Regions from separate parts of the Planococcus sp. SE5232 genome, predicted to be linked through region 3. Evidence: riboswitches for the same ligand, from Rfam matches in the RefSeq annotation. Region 3 holds a riboswitch; each other region holds the start of a gene.

The links. A riboswitch is a leader RNA that binds a small molecule or an ion and turns the genes downstream of it on or off. The one in region 3 is predicted to bind S-adenosylmethionine.
Region 1: another riboswitch for S-adenosylmethionine. It lies ahead of ACRC6Q_RS16480 (methionine ABC transporter ATP-binding protein); the one in region 3 lies ahead of ACRC6Q_RS13230 (phosphoadenylyl-sulfate reductase).
Region 2: another riboswitch for S-adenosylmethionine. It lies ahead of ACRC6Q_RS00285 (transporter substrate-binding domain-containing protein); the one in region 3 lies ahead of ACRC6Q_RS13230 (phosphoadenylyl-sulfate reductase).

Annotation. Positions count from the first base shown of each region.
Region 1 is NZ_JBOGCP010000005.1:139,642-147,250, forward strand. Features, by position in the region: gene ACRC6Q_RS16455 (acyl-CoA dehydrogenase family protein) at 1-1,476, shown strand, start outside; gene ACRC6Q_RS16460 (arsenate reductase family protein) at 1,585-1,938, shown strand; gene gcvH (glycine cleavage system protein GcvH) at 2,019-2,399, shown strand; gene ACRC6Q_RS16470 (toprim domain-containing protein) at 2,618-2,956, shown strand; gene ACRC6Q_RS16475 (thioredoxin family protein) at 2,962-3,288, shown strand; SAM riboswitch class I at 3,323-3,427, shown strand; gene ACRC6Q_RS16480 (methionine ABC transporter ATP-binding protein) at 3,515-4,540, shown strand; gene ACRC6Q_RS16485 (methionine ABC transporter permease) at 4,533-5,201, shown strand; gene ACRC6Q_RS16490 (MetQ/NlpA family ABC transporter substrate-binding protein) at 5,255-6,067, shown strand; gene ACRC6Q_RS16495 (dicarboxylate/amino acid:cation symporter) at 6,220-7,392, shown strand; gene ACRC6Q_RS16500 (hypothetical protein) at 7,492-7,609, shown strand, end outside.
Region 2 is NZ_JBOGCP010000001.1:55,551-63,159, forward strand. Features, by position in the region: gene ACRC6Q_RS00265 (Gfo/Idh/MocA family protein) at 1-294, shown strand, start outside; gene ACRC6Q_RS00270 (alpha/beta hydrolase) at 498-1,268, shown strand; gene ACRC6Q_RS00275 (Yip1 family protein) at 1,546-2,184, shown strand; gene solA (N-methyl-L-tryptophan oxidase) at 2,369-3,541, opposite strand; SAM riboswitch class I at 3,857-3,961, shown strand; gene ACRC6Q_RS00285 (transporter substrate-binding domain-containing protein) at 4,230-5,045, shown strand; gene ACRC6Q_RS00290 (amino acid ABC transporter permease) at 5,067-5,789, shown strand; gene ACRC6Q_RS00295 (amino acid ABC transporter ATP-binding protein) at 5,786-6,526, shown strand; gene mmuM (homocysteine S-methyltransferase) at 6,569-7,504, shown strand.
Region 3 is NZ_JBOGCP010000003.1:426,303-433,911, reverse strand. Features, by position in the region: gene sat (sulfate adenylyltransferase) at 1-163, shown strand, start outside; gene ACRC6Q_RS13245 (SLC13 family permease) at 182-1,960, shown strand; gene cysC (adenylyl-sulfate kinase) at 1,972-2,574, shown strand; gene cysQ (3'(2'),5'-bisphosphate nucleotidase CysQ) at 2,574-3,389, shown strand; SAM riboswitch class I at 3,525-3,641, shown strand; gene ACRC6Q_RS13230 (phosphoadenylyl-sulfate reductase) at 4,132-4,845, shown strand; gene cobA (uroporphyrinogen-III C-methyltransferase) at 4,932-5,708, shown strand; gene ACRC6Q_RS13220 (sirohydrochlorin chelatase) at 5,721-6,473, shown strand; gene ACRC6Q_RS13215 (uroporphyrinogen-III synthase) at 6,496-7,305, shown strand; gene ACRC6Q_RS13210 (assimilatory sulfite reductase (NADPH) flavoprotein subunit) at 7,585-7,609, shown strand, end outside.

The sequences.
Region 1 (7,609 bases), on a different contig from region 3:
AAAGCAGGCGGTTTCTCAATCACTCATGGCGCACATGTCGGAATCGGTTCATTGCCGATCGTTCTTTTCGGTAACGAAGAGCAAAAACAAAGCTATCTGCCACGATTGGCTTCTGGCGAAATGATTGCAGCTTATGCTTTGACTGAGCCAAGCTCAGGATCGGATGCATTAGGAGCGAAGACAGTTGCCAAGCTGAACGAAGCAGGCACTCATTATGTGTTGAACGGTGAAAAGCAATGGATCACCAATGCTGGGTTTGCGGATGTCTTCGTAGTCTATGCGAAAATCGATGGAGACAAATTCTCTGCCTTTATCGTAGAACGTGAATTCCCAGGCGTTTCTGTTGGACCGGAAGAAAAGAAAATGGGCATCAAATCTTCTTCTACACGGACATTGATCCTGCAGGATGCTGAAGTTCCTGTCGAAAACTTATTGGGCGAAGCTGGGCGTGGACATATCATCGCGTTCAACATCCTGAACATCGGGCGCTACAAATTGGGAGTGGGTACAATCGGAGCTTCCAAGCGCGCAATGGAATTGACGATCCCTTATACGAACCAGCGCCAACAGTTCAAGACACCGATCTCTTCATTTAACTTGACGCGTGAGAAATTGGCCACGATGGCTTCTAAATTATATGCAGTTGAAAGCTCTGTTTACCGTACTGTTGGATTGTTCGAAGACCGCATGAGCGGATTTACGGATGAGCAGCATGCAGACGGTAAATTAGTGGCTGACTCCATCGCTGAATTTGCAGTGGAATGTTCACTCAATAAATTCTTCGGTACGGAAACATTGGATTATATTGTGGATGAAGGCGTACAATTGCATGGCGGCTACGGCTTTATGCAGGAATACGAAATCGAGCGCATCTACCGCGATTCACGCATCAACCGTATTTTTGAAGGAACCAACGAAATCAACCGCTTGCTTGTTCCAGGAACGCTTTTGCGTAAAGCGATGAAAGGCGAATTGCCATTATTGCAGCATGCACAGCAGCTTCAGGAAGAGCTATTGATGATGATGCCGGAAGAAGTCGGCACCGAAGCGTTGGCTCAAGAGAAATACCTGGTGAAAAATGCGAAGAAAATCGCATTGCTGGCAGCTGGGCTTGCCGCTCAGACTTACGGCACGAAACTGGAAGCCGAGCAGGAAGTGCTTGTTAACATCGCAGACATTGTCAGCAACGTCTTTGCAATGGAATCAGTAGTCTTGCGTACAGAAAAGGCGATTGCTGCATCAGGCGAGGAAAAAGCCAAGCAAAAACTGCTATATACGCAAATCTACTGCCAGGAAGCATTCGATCAAATCGAAAAAGATGCGAAAGAAACATTGATTGCTGCCATCGAAGGCGACAACCAGCGAATGATGCTTTCTGCGTTGCGCAAACTGACTCGTTCAACGCCTTACAACGTGATTGCGAAAAAACGCGAAGCGGCTGTCAAGCTGATCGATGTCGAAAAATACATCGTTTAATGAGTAGTGGAAAACAGGCATCCCCAGCTGTATCGGGTTTGCCTGTTTTTTTAGTCGTCGACCGAAAGCTTTCTTTTTGGTAAGCTTAGAAAAAAGGGAGGTACTAACGTGATTACTTATTATGCATACCCGAAATGCACAACTTGCCGGAAAGCAAAAAGTTGGCTGAACCAAAATGGTGTGGAATACAACGAAATACATATTGCAGAAAACCCGCCGACAAAAGAACAGTTGACGGAGATTTATGAGGCAAGCGATTTGGAATTGAAGAAGTTCTTCAATACGAGCGGCTTGGTTTACCGTTCGCTTGGACTTAAAGAAAAGCTGTCGGACATGTCCGAAGAACAGCAATTGGAGCTTCTGGCTTCAGATGGCATGCTGATCAAACGGCCGTTGGCGTGGGACGGGAAAACTGTGACACTTGGGTTTAAGGAAGCAGATTACCAAAATAGCTGGCTGTAGTAGATTTGTGTCATCTTGTATTTCACAGCCGTTTATGTCAAACTGAATTTGAATGAACTACATAATTTGGAGGGGTCAAGATGAGCACACCAGAAGAACTTCGTTATTCAAAAGAACATGAATGGGTCAAAATCGAAGATGGCAATGCGCGTATCGGAATTACTCATTTCGCACAGGCTGAATTGGGGGATATCGTTTTCGTTGAACTTCCACAAGTCGGGGATGAACTGAAAAAAGATCAGCCTTTCGGCAGCGTGGAATCCGTTAAGACGGTTTCGGAATTGTATGCACCAATCAGCGGGAAAGTTGTCGAAGTTAACTCTGAGCTTGAAGACAGCCCGGAATTCGTCAACGAGTCACCTTACGAGCAGGCTTGGATGGTGGTTATCGAAGCTCCTTCAGAAGATGAAGTCAGCGCATTGATGACAGCAGACCAATACAAAGAAATGATCAACGAGTAATCCTGGAAAGCGCCTGTATTTTGGCGCTTTTTTTTATGGGCAGCAATTCAAAAATGCTTAACCCTTAATGGATCCAAATCAGAAGGTCTGTCGATGTATAAATGAAACCAAGGGTTTTTAGGCAGCCTTTTTGTGGAATACCAAATTATAAAGGTATCTTATGTACAATAGATAGCCTCTTGTCTTTTAGGATTCTAAACTCGATGGGGTGAGTGTATATGGGAAAGGTGATCGTGGTGGAAGGGATCAGCGATAAATCGAGGATTGCACCGCTCATTGCAGAACCCGTGACGATTCTTTGCACAAATGGTACAGTTAGTGTATCGAGACTTGAAGAATTATTGCTGCCATACGAAGGTCAGGACATCATCATATTAGTGGATGCAGACTCTTCAGGAGAAAAATTGCGGAAGCTGGTCAAACGCGAGTTTCCCGAAGCCCGGCATTTCTATGTCAACAGGAGCTACAAGGAAGTCGCGAAAACCCCGCTTCGCATCCTGAAGGATGTGCTCATTTCAGCGAATGTCCAGGTCAATAAGCTATTGATAGAGGGATGAAGAAGATGAAGGAATGGACTCATAAAGAATGGATCAAAGAAAAGAATACAAAACGGATCACTGCATTTTATTTATACACGCCGATGTGCGGAACCTGCCAAGTGGCATCTAAAATGCTGTCTGTCGTCACAGAGCTGTTGCCGGATCTGCAGTTAGGCAAAGCGAACTTGAATTACGTTCAGGAAATTGCGGGTTTATATGAAGTGGAAAGCGTGCCATGCCTGCTGATTACAGAAGATGGCCAATTGAAAGAAAAAATATATGCTTTCCAATCAGTTCCTTATTTATATGACAAGTTAAAATCTGTTGACGAATATAGCCGGTCGTGGTAAATTGGATTTCTGATCAAATAATTTCATATCGAAACTCTTATTAAGAGTGGTGGAGGGAAGTGCCCTATGAAGCCCGGCAACCGTCATGAAAATGAAATGGTGCCAAATCACACGAAGCGAAAGCTTTGGAAGATGAGAGATTGGTTTTCGTGTAATATACGTTTGCCCTTCTGCTCAGTTATGCGCGGAAGGGCTTTTATTTTTAGGATTCAGGGGTGTACAACGAATGATTGAGTTAACAAAAGTGACAAAAAAGTTCGACACAGGAAAAGCGGTCCTTACGGCTGTGGACCAAGTCGATTTATCTATTGCTGATGGAGAAATATTCGGCATCATCGGATACAGTGGCGCCGGTAAAAGTACATTGATTCGTTTGTTGAATGGCTTGGAAAAACCGACATCAGGTACGGTGGAAATCAATGGCAAGGTGATTACCTCCATCAAAGGCGGGGAATTGCGGAAGGCCCGACAAAAAGTCAGCATGATTTTCCAGCATTTTAATCTGCTGTGGTCCCGGACCGTGAAAGAAAATATTGAATTTCCGCTTGAAATTGCTGGAGTGTCGAAACAACAGCGCGGAAAGCGGGTTCAGGAACTGATTGAGCTAGTCGGCTTGGCCGGGCGTGAACATGCCTATCCATCCGAACTTTCAGGTGGCCAGAAACAGCGTGTCGGCATTGCCCGTGCGCTGGCAAACGATCCAGAGGTCCTATTATGTGATGAAGCGACGTCAGCACTTGATCCGGAAACAACAGATGCCATCCTGGATTTGCTGGTGGACATCAATAAACGATTGGGATTGACGATTGTTCTAATTACGCACGAAATGCATGTCATCCGTAAGATTTGCCATCGTGTGGCGGTCATGGAAGGCGGTCGGGTTGTTGAACTTGGCGATGTCCTCAATGTCTTCCAATCACCAAAAGAGGAAATTACGAAGCGTTTTGTTGCACAGGTGACCGATTCCGGAGATTCTGAGGAAACCATCAAAAATCTGCGGGAGCTATATCCTACAGGTGAACTGGTGAAATTGGTTTTTGTCGGTGAGCAGACTGAACAACCGATTCTGACGAAACTGATCCGCAGCCATGCAGTGGAAGTCAATATTGTCCAGGGCAATATCTCGCATACCCAGCGCGGAGCATATGGAACATTGATTTTGCAGTTGAAAGGTTCTAAAGCAGAAATTGAAGAAGCACTGGCATTTCTTCGCACGGAAGATGTTCAGGCGGAGGTGATGCACAATGATTGATTCTTTATTTCCGAATGTAGATTGGGACAGCATGTGGGAAGCAACACTTGAAACGCTCTATATGACAGCATTATCGACTGTGTTTACGTTTGTAATCGGTTTAGCTCTGGGAATTATCTTGTTTTTAACGGCGCCGAAACAGTTATGGGCCAACAAAGTGGTCAATTGGCTAACAGGAGCGTTCGTCAATATATTCCGTTCGATTCCTTTTATCATCCTAATCATCCTGTTAATTCCTTTCACTTTATTCCTAATGGGCTCGATTCGGGGACCGAATGCGGCTTTGCCCGCATTGATTATCGGCTCGGCTCCGTTTTACGCTCGTATGGTACTTATTGCATTGAAGGAAATTGACAAAGGGGTCATCGAAGCGGCCCGTTCTATGGGTGCGACGACGGGCACCATCATCTGGAAAGTCCTGTTGCCGGAATCGAAGCCGGCCTTGATTTCGGGTATTACGGTAACAGCCATTGCACTCGTCGGCTATACGGCTATGGCGGGCATTATTGGCGCTGGCGGTCTTGGGACATTAGCTTTCCTGGATGGCTTCCAGCGCAGCCGTGAAGACGTTACGTTGATGGCGACGATCTTAATCCTGATCATCGTCTTCGTAATCCAATATATCGGCGATCTCGCCACTACAAAAGCAGACAAACGGTAACAGCGGATTTTTCCGTCCTATAAATAAAACACATTATAAGGGAGAGATTGAACATGAAGAAATTTGTAGTAGGAACAGCATTGACGGCTTTGGTACTTGCAGGATGCGGCAATGGCGGAGCAAGTGAAGAAGAATCCCAAACATTGCGCGTAGGGGCTTCCAACGTGCCGCACGCTGAAATTTTAGAACAGGCTCAACCGATTCTTGAAGAACAGGGAATTGAACTGGAAATTGAAACCTACCAGGATTATATCCTGCCGAATGAAGATTTGGAATCTGGCGAAATTGATGCCAACTACTTCCAACACGTTCCATATCTTGCATCACAAGTTGCGGATCATGGCTATGAGTTTGAAAACGCTGGCGGTATCCACATCGAACCAATCGGTGTCTATTCGCAGGATTATGCTTCTCTTGATGAACTTCCAGAAGGCGGAACCATCCTGATGAGCAACTCGGTAGCAGACCATGGCCGCATTCTTTCTTTGCTTGAAGCTGAAGGCCTGATCACATTGGCAGAAGGCGTCGATAAGACGGCTGCTGAAGTGAGTGATGTTGTTGAAAACCCGAAAAATCTTCAATTTGATGCTGATTACGAAGCAGCTTTGCTGGTTCAGATGTATGAAGCTGGAGAAGGCGATGCAGTATTGATCAACTCGAACTACGCAATTGATGCAGGCATCAGCCCGTTGGAAGATTCAATTGCACTTGAATCATCAGAGTCGCCGTATGTAAACATTATTGCCGTACGCGCGGGTGACGAAGAAAACGAAAACATTACTGCGTTGGTGGAAGTATTGAAATCTCAGGAAATCCAGGATTTCATCCTGGAAGAGTGGGGCGGTTCAGTAGTACCCGTAGACTGAGTAGAAAAAGCATCCTTTTGGATGCTTTTTTATTTTTTTGTCTAAATAATAGAAATATTTCGCGTTTTCGTGAACACCTTACATTCAGAGAAGGTCTGTGCTACTTTTGAATAATAAAAAGAAGCATTTGTTCACATGAGGAGGACATATTGATGAAGTTCAATTTTGGTTTATTGCCGCGCATTGTGGTAGCGATTGTTTTGGGGGTGCTTATTGGCTTGGTGGCACCAGAAGCTTTGGTGCGTGTATTTGCAACATTTACGACGATTTTCGGTAACTTCTTGAACTTTGTTGTGCCGTTGATTATTCTGGGATTCATTGCGCCGGGGATTGCAAAATTAGGAAAAGGCTCGGGCAAACTGCTGGGTATGGCTACAGGTGTTGCCTATGCTTCCACGGTTACGGCTGGGGTTTTCGCGTTTTTCGTAGCAACAACCGTATTGCCCAATTTTATGCAATCTGGATCTTTGAGCAGTTTGGAAGACCCGGAACACGCTTTGGCAACAACGTTTATTGCCCTTGATATGCCACCTGTTTTTGGCGTCATGTCTGCACTGATTTTGGCTTTTCTTCTGGGGATCGGCATGGCCTCTACAGGAAGCAAGACCATGTTGTCGTTTTTCGATGAGTTCCAAGCGATTATTGAGAAGACAATTTCTTACATCATTATTCCTTTATTGCCGTTTCATATCTTCGGTATTTTTGCCAATATGGCATATGGTGGTGCAGTATTTGAAATCCTATCGCTGTTCGGCATCGTTTTTGTGATGATCATCATCCTTCATTGGGCTATGCTGCTGCTTCAATATTCAGCGGCAGGAGCTTTAAAAGGGAAAAACCCATTGGTGATCCTGAAAACAATGATGCCGGCTTATTTTACAGCCTTGGGAACTCAGTCTTCTGCGGCGACAATTCCTGTCACGTTGCGGCAGGCACGCAAATCCGGTGCTAATGAGCGCGTCGCAGACTTTACGGTTCCGTTATTTGCGACGATTCATTTGTCAGGCAGTACGATTACGCTGGTTTCCTGTGCGATCGGTGTAGTATTGCTGACAGGCGGAGTGCCCACTTTCGCAAGTTTCTTCCCGTTCATCTTAATGTTGGGTGTCACCATGGTTGCAGCTCCGGGAGTTCCGGGTGGCGCTGTCATGGCGGCAATTGGCCTGCTTGAAATTATGCTCGGTTTCGATCCGACAATGGTCGCTCTTATGATCGCGCTTTACATGGCTCAGGACAGTTTCGGTACGGCTGCTAATGTAACCGGTGACGGTGCATTGGCACATATTGTCGACCGTTTTACAAATGGACGGAAGAGTTTTGAATAATTAAGCGATTTTGTAAATTACAACTTTCCCCAAGTGTCTATTCTATTGGTAATTTCTGTGCTATTATAGCGAAGATATTACACAATAGGGGGAAACATCATGAAAAAGTTATGGGCAATTGGGTTATCGGCAACCGTTTTATTGGCGGCGTGCGGAGCGGAGGAATCAGCTGAGCCAGCGGAAGCAACAACAGGTGCAGAGGGTTCTGAAGACAACA
Region 2 (7,609 bases), on a different contig from region 3:
GTCTATTGTGAGAAAGGCATCATGAAAATTTACCACAACGAGCAGTACCAGCTGGAAATCATCATGCAATCCGGCGAAAAAATAAACTATGAGCTGGAAGCGATCCAGACGAACGATAACCAGACCCCCAGTGGTGTCATCGATGCGTTTGTCGATGCCATCCGTTTGGACCAGGAGCCGATTGTAACTGGTGAAGATGCACTTAAATCGTTGAGAGTCATTCTGGGTATCATGGAATCGGCTGAAACAAAACAGGTGATCACAATTGAAAAAGAGTCTTTCCTTCATCAATAGGGAGAGACTCTTTTTTGAATGTTTCTGTACATAACGGTCATTCCATGAAGGAATCATCTATTCAGCGAAAGTCCGACAAATATGTGGCCTCAAGAGTAAGTGGTTTTAAAACCAAGTTGACAAGTAGGTTTTAAGTGTAGTCTAATGTGAATAAGCTTTTTAGCACGAGCAGATAGATTTAGAACAGGCATAGGAGGATTCAAATGGTACATGAACAATATCCGGTCATCCCAGAAGCTGACTCATTTTTTCTGAAAGGAAATAGCATGGGGATTTTATTATGCCACGGCTTTTTAGGCACGCCGCAAAGTGTAAAGGAATTGGGTGAGGCAATTGCTGCCCATGGCTATACGGTTTCTTGTCCACGGCTTCCTGGCCACGGTACGCATTTCAAAGACCTCGAACAGTTTGTCTGCGACGATTGGTTTGCGCGGATAGAAGAGGCCTATAAGGACCTCAAACAGGCATGTTCCAGCGTTATCGTCATTGGGCAATCGATGGGCGGGACCTTGAGCTTGGATTTGGCCAGCCGCTATCCGGATATTCAAGGAATTGTCCTGATTAATCCGGCGATTGACATCCCTGCGTTTGAACCATACCGCGACCAGCCGTATTCCGCTTATGTCACCGAAGGCCAGCCGGACATCAAAAAAGAGGATGCGCTGGAAATCACTTATGAGAAGGCACCAGTCAAAGCGTATCAGCAATTATTAAAGTATATGAACGCTGTCGATGCTAAGCTTGCGGACGTGCGCTGTCCGGTCGTCTGTTTCCAGTCGCTCGAAGATCATGTTGTACCACCGGGCAATACGGATTACATTCTCCGCAGGGTTCAATCAGAGAGAAAGAGGAAATACGAATTGCACAATTCCTATCACATTGCTTCCATGGACCATGAATTGGATTTTATTGCCGAAAAAGCCATTCAGTTTGCCGAAGAAACACTCCCCTTACTAGTGGGTGAAAAGCTTTAGAGCTTAGTCGGAGTGAACTTAAGAACGGTCATATTGCAACCTGCTGCTGTCGCTCAGTTAATTGTTTAATAGAAAGTGAACCAATTGATTGAGACATTGTATAAAAAGGATTCTTTCGGGCCATTCGGGCCTGTAAGAATCCTTTTTAACTTTCTGGCAAAGAATATAAGCGCATTTCTGATAATAAAAGAGGAAAGGGGGAACTACAATAATATAGGAAAATGAGGGGATGCCGCTGCCAGCCGCTGTAACAAACGAAAGAAAGGAGGAGGAAACCATGGTGAGGGAAGATCGATTACGCAAAGAGCGTGAAGTGAATCCGTTGACCGATATTTGGCTGCGCACACGTGAAACCGTCCGCTTCGTCATTGACCGCAAGTCCGCTAAATACATCATTTTGCTCATTGTCTTGACGGGGTTTGCTTCAGGCCTGCTCGGGCTCATGAATACGAGAAGCGCCAACATGCCGGCGTGGGCAGCTGTTCTTCAGGCATTGGTTACCGGTCCGATCGGGAGTGCGTTTGGTTATTTCCTGGGAGCCGCTATATTGTTGCTGGTTGGGCGGTTGTTCAAAGGAACGGCATCCTATCAGGAAATGTTCAAAGCATTGGCTACAGCTCAAATACCACAAATTTGGCTTCTGCCACTGCTGATTATCTGGGCTTTTGCGTCACCTGAAACGTTCTTTGCAGACCGGCGGGATGTGGAGGGCAATCTGCTTGTCGTTGTCATGTCCTTGGTGATGGGGGTAGTGTCTGTTTGGACATTCGTCATCGTCTGCAAAGCAGTAGGCGAAGCCCATCGTGTCTCGTCTTGGAAAGGATTTTTCATTGTCATTCTGCCAGGCATCATAATCACCATCTTTGTTCTGCTTATTGTTTTTGTCTTGTTTGCCTCATTTTTTAACGGGTTCTGATAGAGCCATGTTTTAGTAGGGAGCAAGTCAACGCGATCAGGAAAACGGGTTAGCAGCCTGTGGAAGAGTTTAAAATCAGTAGCATATCGAGTAGGAATTGAAGCTGCTGTTTCTGCGTCCAGACTGTGCAGGAACAGCGGCTCCAATTTACATTTTCATTGCTGTTCAGTTCACCTCTTGTCTATTAGAATTCGGACGGGCGTAGTGTTTTGGATCCTGAGCCAAATCTGCTGAGAGCAAATATAGAGATATCCAATTGGCTTTCTCCTGCTAAAGCCAATTGGCTCAATACTTCTCCCATGACACTTCCAAATTTAAAGCCATGGCCGGAAAACCCGCAGGCGAAAATGACACGAGGATCTTCGGGATGGAAATCGACGATAAAATCATTGTCAGCCGAAAGGGTATATAAACATGTTTTTCCTTGCTTTAGTTTGCCGTTTGCACGGGGGAGGTAAAGCTCAAGACCCTGCCTCAAGTCGCCTTCATCTGATTCGTGTGCTCCAAAGTTCTGGGTCTGCAGATTCGGGTCGATCGGCTGTCCGCCATCCGACCTTCCGATTTTAAGGCCCGCTCCATTCAAACTGGGGAAACCATAGAACTTTTTATCTTGGTCTTCTACAAAAAAAGCTGGAAAGTTAACTGCGTCATATAATTTGGAAGGCGCTTCGAACCAAGCCACAGCTTTACGGATCGGCTGGATCGGCAGCTTCAAATCCGGCAACAGGTTGGCTGCCCACGCTCCCGCCGTGACGATTACTTTCTTGGCATGAAACGTCATATGTTCGGTCGTGATTTTTACACCTTGTTCGTCGTGAAGATCGATGTGTTGAACGGGTGTATGGGCAACCAGCTGTGCTCCGTGTGTAATAGCCATTTTTTTGTATGCCCGAATGGCATTCTCGCTGTAGAGGATTCCTGATTCTGATTCAAAGCAGCCGATGAAATGGTCAGGTACAGAAAATCCCGGCCATCTTTCGTTGATTTCCTTGCCGGTCAGCATCTCTAACGGAAGGTTATACTTATGAGCAGCCGCAATTGTCTCCTGCAGGAAGGGCGAATCCTGCGGGCCAAGGCCGACGACCCCGGTTTTTTCAAAGATGTTGAAGCCGGTTTGCTGCTCCAGTTCCTCCCACAATTGCTGCGCACGTTTTACTAATGTAACGTATTGCCTCCCTTCGCCGTAAGCATGGCGGATCAAGCGGGTATCGCCATGATGGCTGCCATGGATATGCGGAGGATCAAAGGCATCGATCAAAACAGTTTTCACGTTTTGCTGTGCCAAAAAAGCGCCGGCAGCCATTCCCATTGTTCCAGCTCCAATTATTGCGACATCATAAATAGCTTTTTTGGTCATTTTCTCGCTCCAATCTTCTTTGCTAGTAAAGTGGTTTTAAAACGACGCTCTCCTGTAAAAAAGCAAGGGTGAATTATTACTAGATGGTATGAAAGATGTGAGGGATTGTCAATCGTCCATTATGCGCTATACGCCTTGAATTATTTCAACGGGAACTCAGAAACTGGTGGACACTCTGCAATGGAGCTCCATTCGTTGGGTATAAACGCCAATTTTGTGCAAAAAAATTTTGAGTAAATTCGAAATAGAATAAAAATGTATTTGACATGAGAGCCAATGTCAAATACTATCGTTAATATGAAAAAAAAATTAAATAACTTATCAAGAGAGACTGAGGGACAGGCCCTGTGAAGTCCAGCAACCATCATTTTTATGAGAGGTGCTAATTCCTGCAGAGTGTTTTATTCTGAGAGATAAGAATTTGGCTGAAACCTCTTTCCTATTGGAAGAGGTTTTTTTGTTTCCAAAGGGCGATTGCAAAAATGATTTTCTTGAAAAGTAGAAAAAGGAGGTTTTCGGTGACTTGGAAATATGCAAAAGAAAAAGGATGACCCCATGTATGGATAAGCAACTAGTCCTTTGCCGGCAGTAATGTCTTTACATTTAGCTTACATAGCAAGAAAAATTGGCTTTTGCCTTTCCCCATCAAATTGACTTACGGCTTGTTGCCTAAAAAAGGAGCATGAAAATGAAAAGAAAACATTATGTATTGGGATCCCTGTTTTTATCACTGGGTGTAATCGGGGCGTTAAGTGGGTGTTCGTCGGAGGAAGCGACAAGTGCAACGGGCGATCAAGTGGTTGTGGTAGGAACGCAAAATGATTATCCGCCATTTGCTTTTGCGGATGACACTAATGAATTGACAGGGTATGACGTCGAGATGGTGAAAGCGATCGATGAAAAATTGGATGGCTATACATTCGAGTTTGTCGCCGTTCCGTGGGATAGCATGTTTCTTGCACTCGAATCCAATAAGGTTCAGGCAATCGCAGACCAAGTAGCAAAAACACCTGAACGCCAGGAAAAGTACTTGTTCACCGATGAATCTTATTTTGCAGCAGAAACAGTCATTGCGGTGAAAACCGGAAGAGAAGACATCCGGACTGTAGAGGATTTAGAAGGAAAGGCGGTTGGCGCTTTAGCGGGGGATTCTTATACGCTGTTGCTGGAGGAGTATAACGAAACAGCAGATACGCCCATTGAGTTGAAATACAGCGAAAGTGGAAACCCTTCGGAAATTTTGCAGGACGTGCAAAATGGCCGTGTCGATGCCTACGTGAATGATCCGATTATGATGAATGCGGTGTTGGAAAAAAACAATTTAGGAGTAGAAATTGTGGGGCAGCCTTTGGTCAATGATGACATGGGAATTGTGTTGAAAAATGGAGAAGAGGGCGAAAAATTAAAATCCTTAATCGATCCCATCCTGAAAGAACTTAAAGAAGACGGTACCTTAACGGACCTGTCGATCAAGTGGACTGGCGGAGAATATATCCCTGAATAGGTCTGTGGAAGGAAAGAGAAAATGGAAAATCTACTGGATATACAATTTTTAATCGAAAGTTTTCCTGCTATTATTTCACGGCTCCCGATTACCATCGGGATAGCTGTCGGCTCATTGATTTTGAGTTTAGTTATCGGGGTTTTCACCGCATTGATCAAAATATACAAGGTTCCGGTATTAAGTGTGGTTTCATCGATATACATCTCTTTTGTCAGAGGAACGCCTTTACTGGTCCAAATCTATTTGGTGTTTTATGGAATACCGAAGATCATCTATTATTTACAGATTGAATATGGCTGGCTTCAGTCCGCCGACGTCAACAGTATACCGCCCGAAGTATATGCGCTACTGGCTTTTTCCATTAATCTGGGCGCTTATTTGTCCGAGACGATCCGGTCAGCGATCGAATCGGTTGATCGGGGACAATTTGAAGCTGCAAAAGCAATCGGGATGAAGCCTACACAAATGATGCTTCAAATCATTTTCCCGCAGGCGTTGGCAGTCGCAATCCCGAACCTGGGAAATATGTTCATCAGCACGATCAAAGACACGTCGCTGGTTTTCATCATTGGCGTCGTGGACATTATGGGGCAAGCCAAAATTCTTGGGTCCCGCGGTTTGGCATTTTTTGAAGTATACATTGCGGTATCCATCGTCTACTGGATCCTTTGCATAATAGTAGAGCGGTTGCTGGTGAAAATCGAGAAGCGGGCTCGCAGATATGAAAGAGGGATTGCCTCATGATTAAATTGGAAAATATCCATAAATATTACGACAGCCATCATGTGCTGAAGGGAATCAATATAAGCGTCGATAAAGGCGAGGTTGTTTCTATTTTGGGACCAAGCGGCTCAGGCAAGTCGACACTGTTGCGCTGCATCAATTTCCTGGAGCAGCCGACCAGCGGAATAGTGGAAATCGGCGGCAACCGAGTGGACGTTGAATCAGCCAGCAAGTCGGATATCTTTGCTTTGAGAACGTCGACAGGAATGGTTTTTCAGCAATACAATCTGTTTAAAAACTTAACCGTGCTGCAAAATGTAATGATCGGGTTAACCAGTGTCAAGCAACTGAAGAAAGACGAAGCGAAAAAGAAGAGCTTGGAAATTCTCGAACGGGTGGGCTTGTCGAATAAGCTAAGCCATTATCCGGTACAACTATCGGGTGGCCAGCAGCAACGGGTGGGCATTGCTCGGGCACTTGCACTCAATCCGGAAGTGTTATTGTTTGATGAACCGACGTCTTCTCTGGACCCAGAGCTGGTTGATGAAGTTTTGGCGACAATCAGAAGTGTGGCAGACACAGGCAAAACGATGTTTATCGTTACCCATGAGCTTAACTTTGCGCGTGAAATCTCGGATCGTGTCATTTTCATGGAAGACGGTGTCATCATCGAAGAAGGCACTGCGGATCAGCTTTTTACTAACGCAAAAATGGAAAGAACAAAGCAATTTTTAGGCAAAGCCACCCGGAACAATTAATAAATCGCAAAAAGAGCTTGGATTTGGAAAGGATGAATTAGCGTGAACCCGATCGAACAAATTTTGAACCGCTTCCCAATTGTCATTCTTGACGGCGCGATGGCCACAGAGCTTGAGAATTACGGCTGCAATTTAAATGACCGCTTATGGTCGGCAAAAGTCTTGATGGAAAACCCGGAATTGATCAAGAAAGTTCACTTGGATTATTTTCAGGCAGGTGCAGATTGCGCAATTACCGCAAGCTACCAGGCGACTATCGAAGGATATAAAGAAAGAGGGTTGACCGGGGAGGAGGCAATCGGCTTGATCGACAAGTCTGTTGCACTTGCAGCAGAAGCCCGTGATGAATTTTGGTCAGATTTGCAGGATCAATCAAACCGGCCGAAACCACTCGTTGCCGCTTCTGTCGGGCCATATGGAGCGTTCCTGTCGGATGGTTCTGAATACCGCGGTGATTATTCGGTGAGCGAAGAGGAATTGATTGCCTTCCATAAAGAACGGATCCGGGTGTTGGTTGGAGCGGGTGCAGATATTTTAGCGTGTGAAACCATCCCCTGTCTGGCGGAAGCTAAAGCGATCGTCAAAGTATTAAAGGAGTTTCCGGATGTCTATGCGTGGTTCAGTTTCAGCGCAAAAGACGAATATCACATAAGCGATGGAGAGAAAATCGCCAAATGTGCGGAGTGGTTGGATGGCCAACAGCAAGCAGCGGCAATCGGCATCAATTGTTCAGCACCCCACCTCATCGAATCGTTGATCAACGAGGTGAAGAGCCAGACCAGCAAGCCGGTCATCGTGTATCCGAATTCAGGTGAAGAATACGATCCGACAAGCAAGACATGGGGGAAAGGTTCTTCAGCAGATCTGTTTACCTCAAATACACGGCGCTGGCATGAAGCCGGTGCCCAGATCATCGGAGGGTGTTGTAGAACTGCTCCTGAGGATATCAAAGCGATTGCTGAGTGGGCCCGTAAATAGATGTTCCGTTGCTTGAAGAGGCATCAGAGAGCCATATGGAGCGCCTGGTTATAAGTAGTTTTTTGGTGGAAGCAATTAAGTATAAGCCGGTAACATTGCATTGCA
Region 3 (7,609 bases):
AGCCAAAACCTGCCCACATACGGCAGAAAATCATGTTCATTTGAGCGGTACGAAAGTACGTGAATTGCTTCGCAACGGGGAGAAGCCCCCGAAACAATTTTCCCGTCCGGAAGTGGCGGATGTCCTTATCAAAGGCTTGCGGGAGACCGTAGTAAGTAACTAAGTTGAAGGATGGTTGCCCATGTCAGTCGAAATGATTTTTGTGCTAATTGTCATCGTTGCTATGGTCAGTGCCTTACTGTTTGAAGTTGCCCGTCCGGATATGATCGTGTTCTCTGCATTGGTGGTTTTGCTGCTGTCAGGAATTTTAACGACAGAAGAAGCATTGCGCGGCTTTTCCAATCCGGGAATGCTGACCATTGCCTTATTGTTCATCGTTGTCGGTACCGTACAAAAGCATGGCCTGATTGACCAGATGATGATTGGCTGGCTGAACAAGGGCAAGAGCCTGAAAGGATCATTGTTCCGTATTTTTCTTCCGCTCCCGCTATTTTCGGCTTTCTTGAATAATACGCCGATCGTTGTGACATTGACGCCCTTATTGAAGAAATGGTGTGAAGAAAGGAATATTGCACCATCCAAGGTGCTGATTCCTTTATCGTATGTAACGATTTTAGGAGGCACCATCACCTTGATGGGAACCTCGACGAACCTAGTTATTCACGGCATGCTCATCGATTATGGGCTTCCAGGATTTTCGCTGTTCCAATTGGCGATTGTCGGCATTCCCATCACCATTGTCGGATTAATCTATTTATTTACCGTCGGCAATATGCTGTTGCCTGAAAATAAGGGGTTCAGCAAGCAGGTTGCTGAAGATTCCCGGAAATACATCGCTGAAATGAGAGTGGAAGAGGCGTTTCCATATACCGGTCAAACGGTTGAAGAAGCGAAGCTTCGTGATTTGAAGGGGCTGTACCTGATTGAAATCATTCGGGATCATGCCCGGATTTCATCGGTCAGTTCCAAAACCGTTATCCAAGCTGGAGATCGCCTGATTTTTACAGGACTTATTTCCACCATTGCCGATTTGCAAAAAAGAAAAGGGCTGACATTGAAGACGGGAACCGATCTTCAATTGGAAGACCTGAAAAACGGCAATACACAGCTCGCGGAAGCTGTGGTTTCCCATGAATCTTCGCTGCTGTCGAAGACCATCAAGCAATCCCAATTCCGTTCACGCTATGATGCCGGTGTTATGGCCGTTCATCGCAATAATGAGCGCATCAAAAGCAAAGTCGGCGATATCATTCTGCGGCCGGGCGATACGCTGCTGCTGCTCGCCGGAACGGGTTTTGTGGAAAAATACCAGCAGTCCAATGACTTTTATGTCGTCTCTTCCATGAAAACCCCAAAATCCCTGCAGGAAAGCCGGTTCGTGGGTTGGTTTTCATTGCTGGTGCTACTGGGCGCCATTATCCTGGTTGTTGTCGGTTGGCTGAGCATGTTCAAAGCCATGGCATTGGCAGTGCTGATTTTGCTGGTGACCAAATCAATTTCAATGGAAGACGCTAAAAACGATGTGCAGTTTAATGTACTGCTGCTGATTGCCAGTGCATTCGGAGTTGGGGCAGCTATGACCAAAACGGGTTTGGCACAATGGGCGGCAGACGGGCTGTTGGCAATCGGCCAGCCATTCGGCCTGCTGGCCATTCTGATTTTAGTGTATCTGCTGACCAGCATCTTTACAGAATTGATCACCAATAGTGCGGCGGCGGTCCTGATGATTCCAATCGGCATCGAAATGGCCAGCAATCTGCAGCTTGACCCAATGGGCTTTGCCGTCATTATCGCCATTTCCGCATCCGCCAGTTTCATCACGCCAATCGGTTATCAGACCAATTTGATCGTCTATGGACCGGGTGGCTATAAATTCACAGATTACGTCAAAGTAGGGACACCCCTTAGTATTCTAGTCATGTCGGTTACCATTGGAATCGTCTACTATTACTGGTTTTAGGAGGAGAAAAAATGAGCAAATCAACGAATATCGTTTGGCATGAATCGAGTGTTACAAAAGAAGATAGACAGAAATTGAATAATCACAAAAGCGGGGTCCTGTGGTTTACGGGGTTATCGGGCTCAGGGAAATCGACGGTATCCGTTGCCTTGGAAAAAGAAATCCACGCACTTGGAATCCGTACCTACCTATTGGATGGGGATAATGTCCGCCACGGGTTGAATAAAAACCTGGGATTCAGTCCCGAAGACCGCACTGAAAATATCCGGCGGATCGGTGAAGTCGGAAAGCTGATGAGCGATGCCGGGGTATTGACTTTGACCGCATTCATTTCTCCGTATCAGGAAGACCGCGATCAAGTCCGTGCGCTGCTTGAAGAAGATGAGTTTATCGAAATTTATGTGAAGTGCAGTGTGGACGCTTGTGAAGCACGCGATCCGAAAGGCCTTTATAAAAAAGCCAGAGCCGGAGAAATCAAAGGGTTTACCGGCATCGATGCACCCTATGAAGAACCGGTGAAACCTGAAATCGTCATTGAAACCGATAAGCAGTCACTGGAAGAATCGGTTCAAGTGATTATCGATTATTTGAAGAAAACAGGCTACTTGGGCTAATGGCAAGTGGCATTGACCTGAATCGACTGCTCGAAATCAGCCTCTCCGCAGGCCGGGAAATCATGGCGGTTTATGGACAGGAACTGACTGTTGAGGCAAAATCGGACGATTCGCCGCTGACGATTGCAGATCAGCGGTCTCACCGCGTAATTGATGCAGGACTGAAGAGCGCCTATCCGGAAATACCGGTGCTGAGCGAAGAGGGCAGTGAAATTCCTTATGAAGAACGGAAAAACTGGAAGCGGTTTTGGCTTGTGGATCCACTCGACGGCACCAAGGAATTCATCAAACAGAACGGCGAGTTTACAGTCAACATCGCATTAATAGAAGGAAACTATCCTGTTCTCGGCGTTATTTATGTGCCGGCGACCGATGTATTCTATTTTGGTGAAGACAATGAGGGCGCCTATAAATTGGAAGATGCTTCTGCTGAAAGGTTTGAAAACGTTGATGTACTGCGCGAAAAAAGCATTTCCTTATCTGCTGAAAAAACGGGGGATATAACCCGGATCGTCACGAGCCGCTCCCATATGTCGGCTGAAACACATGAATTTATTGAACGGCTGAATAATGAAGGGCAATCGATTGAGCGTGTATCGGCTGGTAGCTCTCTGAAATTTTGTCTAGTGGCCGAAGGGCAGGCGGATTATTACCCGCGCTTTGCGCCGACGATGGAATGGGATACGGCTGCCGGACAAGCGATTGTCGAAGCGGCAGGCGGCCTCGTGCAATGCGCCAAAGATCAAAGCCGGTTTTCCTATAACCAGGAAAGCCTCACAAATGGCTGGTTTTTGGCAGCAGGGAAGAACTCATGATTTCGAAGAGCCGAGAAATGAAGAAAGAAAAATAACCCGAGTAAATAAATGATATTTTCAGAGTTTTATTGACAGTTATCTTTTATTGCTTTAGTATTTAGACAAATCATAAAACCTAGTAAACTTATAAGGTATTTCTTATCATGAGAGGTGGAGGGACTGGCCCTTTGAAGCCTCGGCAACAGCTTTAGTCTTTGACTGGGGATAATGTGCCAATTCCAGCAGGTCCCGAACGGATCTGGAAGATAAGAAGACAGGCTTGCTGCAATTGCGCATTGGCTCCCTCTCTTCTTGTTCTATTGGAAGAGAGGGTTTTTATTTATATTTTTTGGTGGGAAATTCATTGTCTTGCTTTCGAAGAAATCGCTTCAGGCGGACGCTTTCCGCGGGCACGTCTTCTGCCGCTTCCCTCGCGTTGCTCAGTCCAGTGGCTCCAGCCCGTGTCGCTCTGTCGCTTTGCTCCGTCACTGCTCCCGCAGGAGTCGCCGCCTTTCTCTCTTTCTTCTAGGCGATATGCATAAAAATAAAGAGTCGAAATTATCATCTCTAATTAAGATATGGAGCAAAACAGTGGAGACTCCCGCGGGATAGCGAAGTGTCGAAATCCACTCGGGCGTTTAGCCCGAGTTAGTTCGGCGCAAGCCCGTAGGAAAGCGGAGCTGATTTGCGGAATATCCAAGTACAATAATATTTATTGAGAATGCTTAATTTATTTTATGAAAGTTTGAAGGAGGAAGTTAGGATGAGCCATGCTGTTTCGTACGAGCAATTTACTGGAGATCCATTTAAGGACCTGGCACCGACCGATACGCTGAAAGGTGCCGCTGATATTCTGGAATGGGCCTATGATTCCTATGGAGAGAATATTGTCTATGCCTGCAGCTTCGGAGCGGAGGGCATGGTATTGATCGATCTTATTTCCAAGGTGAAAAGCGATGCGGAAGTGGTGTTCCTGGACACCGACGTCCACTTCGACCAAACCTATGAATTGATTGAGCGGGTCAAGAAACGCTACCCGAAATTGAACATCCGCATGAAAAAACCGGAATTGACGCTGGAGGAGCAAGCCAGCCAGTTCGGCGATGAACTGTGGAACAGCCAGCCGGATAAATGCTGCGATATCCGCAAAGTCAAACCGCTTGAACAGACCCTTTCCGGCGCACAGGCCTGGATTTCCGGCCTCAGAAGAGAGCAGTCGGCAAGCCGCAGCAAAACGGATTTCATCAATAAAGACAACCGCTTCAAATCCGTTAAGGTTTGCCCGCTGATCCACTGGACATGGGACGATGTTTGGCAGTATATCCAATTGAACGGCCTTGAATATAATATTTTGCACGACGAAGGTTATCCAAGCATCGGCTGCAAGCACTGTTCGTTTGCCGTGACAACGGATGGAGACAGCCGCGACGGAAGATGGAAAGGTTTTGCGAAAACTGAATGTGGCCTGCATACATAATGTGGCCAGCAGGATGATGGAAATCAACGATCAGAAAATGGCGGAATCTTCGTTTCTCTGGTTAAAAAAAGGAGTCTAGGAAGCTTATGAAAAAAGTTTATTTAGTTGGTGCAGGTCCAGGCGACCTTGATTTGATTACAGTGAAAGGGTTGAAGGCCATTCAGAAGGCCGATGTCATCCTTTATGATCGCTTGATAAACCAGGAATTGCTGGACGAAGCGAAAGAACATGCCCAATTGATCTATTGCGGCAAAAAACCCGATAACCATTCATTGAAACAGGAAGAAATCAACGAGCTGCTGTGCCGGTTTGCGCTGCAAGGAAAAATCGTAACACGCCTGAAAGGCGGCGACCCTTTTGTTTTTGGGAGAGGTGGAGAAGAAGCGGAAGCACTGGTGGACCATAATATTCCGTTTGAAATTGTTCCGGGAATCACAGCGGGGATCGCGGCGCCAGCCTATGCAGGAATCCCGGTCACCCACCGCGATTACAGTTCGTCCGTAGCTTTTATTTCAGGGGTCAGCAAAGTCGGCGTCGATCAGGATGAATACTGGGAACATGTCGTTAAAAGTATGGATACATTGTGCATCTATATGGGCGTCAGCAAGCTTCCGGAAATCTGCGGCCGTTTGATGCGCCATGGATTGAAACCGACGACACCGATCGCCTTGATTGAATGGGGGACGACAGAACGGCAGCGGACCGTTACTGGAACGCTTGAGGACATTGTCCGAAACGCCAAGGATTTCGAGAACCCATCGATGATCGTTGTGGGAGAAGTGGTCCGCCTGAGAGACAAATTGCAATGGTATGAGCAGCTGCAGGACGAACAGCAATTCCAGCTTGCCGCCCATGTTGGATAAGGAGATGGTGACATGCAGGCTGTATTATATGTAAGCCACGGAAGCCGTGTAAAGGAAACGCGCCAGGAAGCGATGGCGTTTATGGAGCAGGTTCATTTAAAAGTTGATGTGGCTCTACATGAAACCTGCTTTTTGGAGTTGGCTAGTCCGGATATTGGCGAAGGGATCGACAGTCTAGTCGAACAGGGCGCTACAGCGATTGCCGTCGTTCCAGTTCTGCTGTTGAGTGCCGGACATTATTACGAAGATATTCCGGATGAAGTCAAAAAATCAGTATTGCGCTATCCCGACATCCGCTTTACGTATGGAAAACCGCTGGGCGTGCAGGACCGGCTCGTAGAGATTTTAGCCGAACGTCTACAGGAAACGGGCGTGCACCGCTTGCCTGAAGCGAAGATTCTACTGGTCGGAAGAGGCGGGAAAAGTTCGGAAATCACTCGTTCGGTTGAAGAAATTGCTGCGAAACTGGCAGTGAAAGCAAATGTACCGAACGTAGACGTCTGTTATTTGGCCGCAGCTGCCCCGTCATTTGATGAAGGATTGCAAGCTTCCATCAATTCGGGCAGCAAACAGATTTTCGTAGTCCCTTATTTATGGTTCACCGGACTTCTGGTGAAATCAATGCAGAAGAAAATCAGCGGATTGTCGTCATACGAACAGCAGATTATCTTATGTGGATATTTAGGCGATCATCCATCTATGGTGGATGCCCTCGCAGAACGTGTGCTTGAAGCGCTGCAAAACGAGCAGCAGCCGGCATGGTGAACGACGGAAGGAGAGATTGGATATGAATGGATTGGCCGGAAAGAAAATAGGTGTGGCAGCCGTACGTGCCGCAAAAGAAATCAGCCTGCTCATTGAAAAGCAGTCCGGCACTCCTGTCATTCTCCCGATTCAGGGAAGGCAGAGGCTAAACGAAGACATCAGCGCACAGAACATCACGGATTTTTTAGCCGAATCTTTTGACTGGACCATCTTCACAACCGGCATCGGAGCACGAACATTAACGGATTCAGCTGAAAACATCGGTCTGCAATCACGTTATCTCGATAAGCTGAAAGAAACAAAACTGGCCGTTCGCGGCAGCAAAACGATGAAATGGATCAAAGAACATGGTCTGGAGCCGATCCATGTTTCAGAAGATGGAACAATGGACAATCTATTAGCAGCGTTAGATGAAGAGTATAAAGGCAAAAGCCCACAGCGGATCTTCTTGCAGGCCTATGACCAGGACGATGATAAGCTGAAAAGCATATTGGAAGAAAATGGCCATACCGTCTACTTATCCCGCCCTTATTCCTACGAAAAACCAGACGCTCTCGTAGTGGACCAGTTGAAGCAATCCATTATCGAACAGTCCCTGGATGCCATTGTCTTCACCAGTAAAACGCAAGTCAGGAATATATTCGCTGACCCAGCTCAAAGCACGCAGCTGATCAAGGCTTTCAATGACCAGGTGCTGGCAGTAGCTGTCGGCAAAGTCACCGCCAAGGAACTCGAAAGCAATGGCATCAAACAAGTGCTGCAGCCTGAACACCAAAAGATGGGGGCGATGATTGTAGCGATTGACCATCATTACCGCCAGCAGCATGTGTGAAGATAGACACCATAGATTGATGAGTGTTTGCTTCATATCTTAATTAAGTAAACAGCAATTTATCTTATATTTGTTTCTAACTGCACAACTCTTAGAAGAAAGAGCGAAGGGGGTTGACTCCTGGGGGAGCAGCGAAGCTCCGAAATCCACTCGGGCAGCAGCCCGAGTTAGTTCGGCGCAAGCCCCCCGGAAAGCATACACCCGTAGCGATTTCTTCAACACAACGCTTCTTATTGTGAATTAATTACAAAAAATAAACGAATTTCGAGGTGAAACAATTTGCAATTGCAGACAATGAACAGTC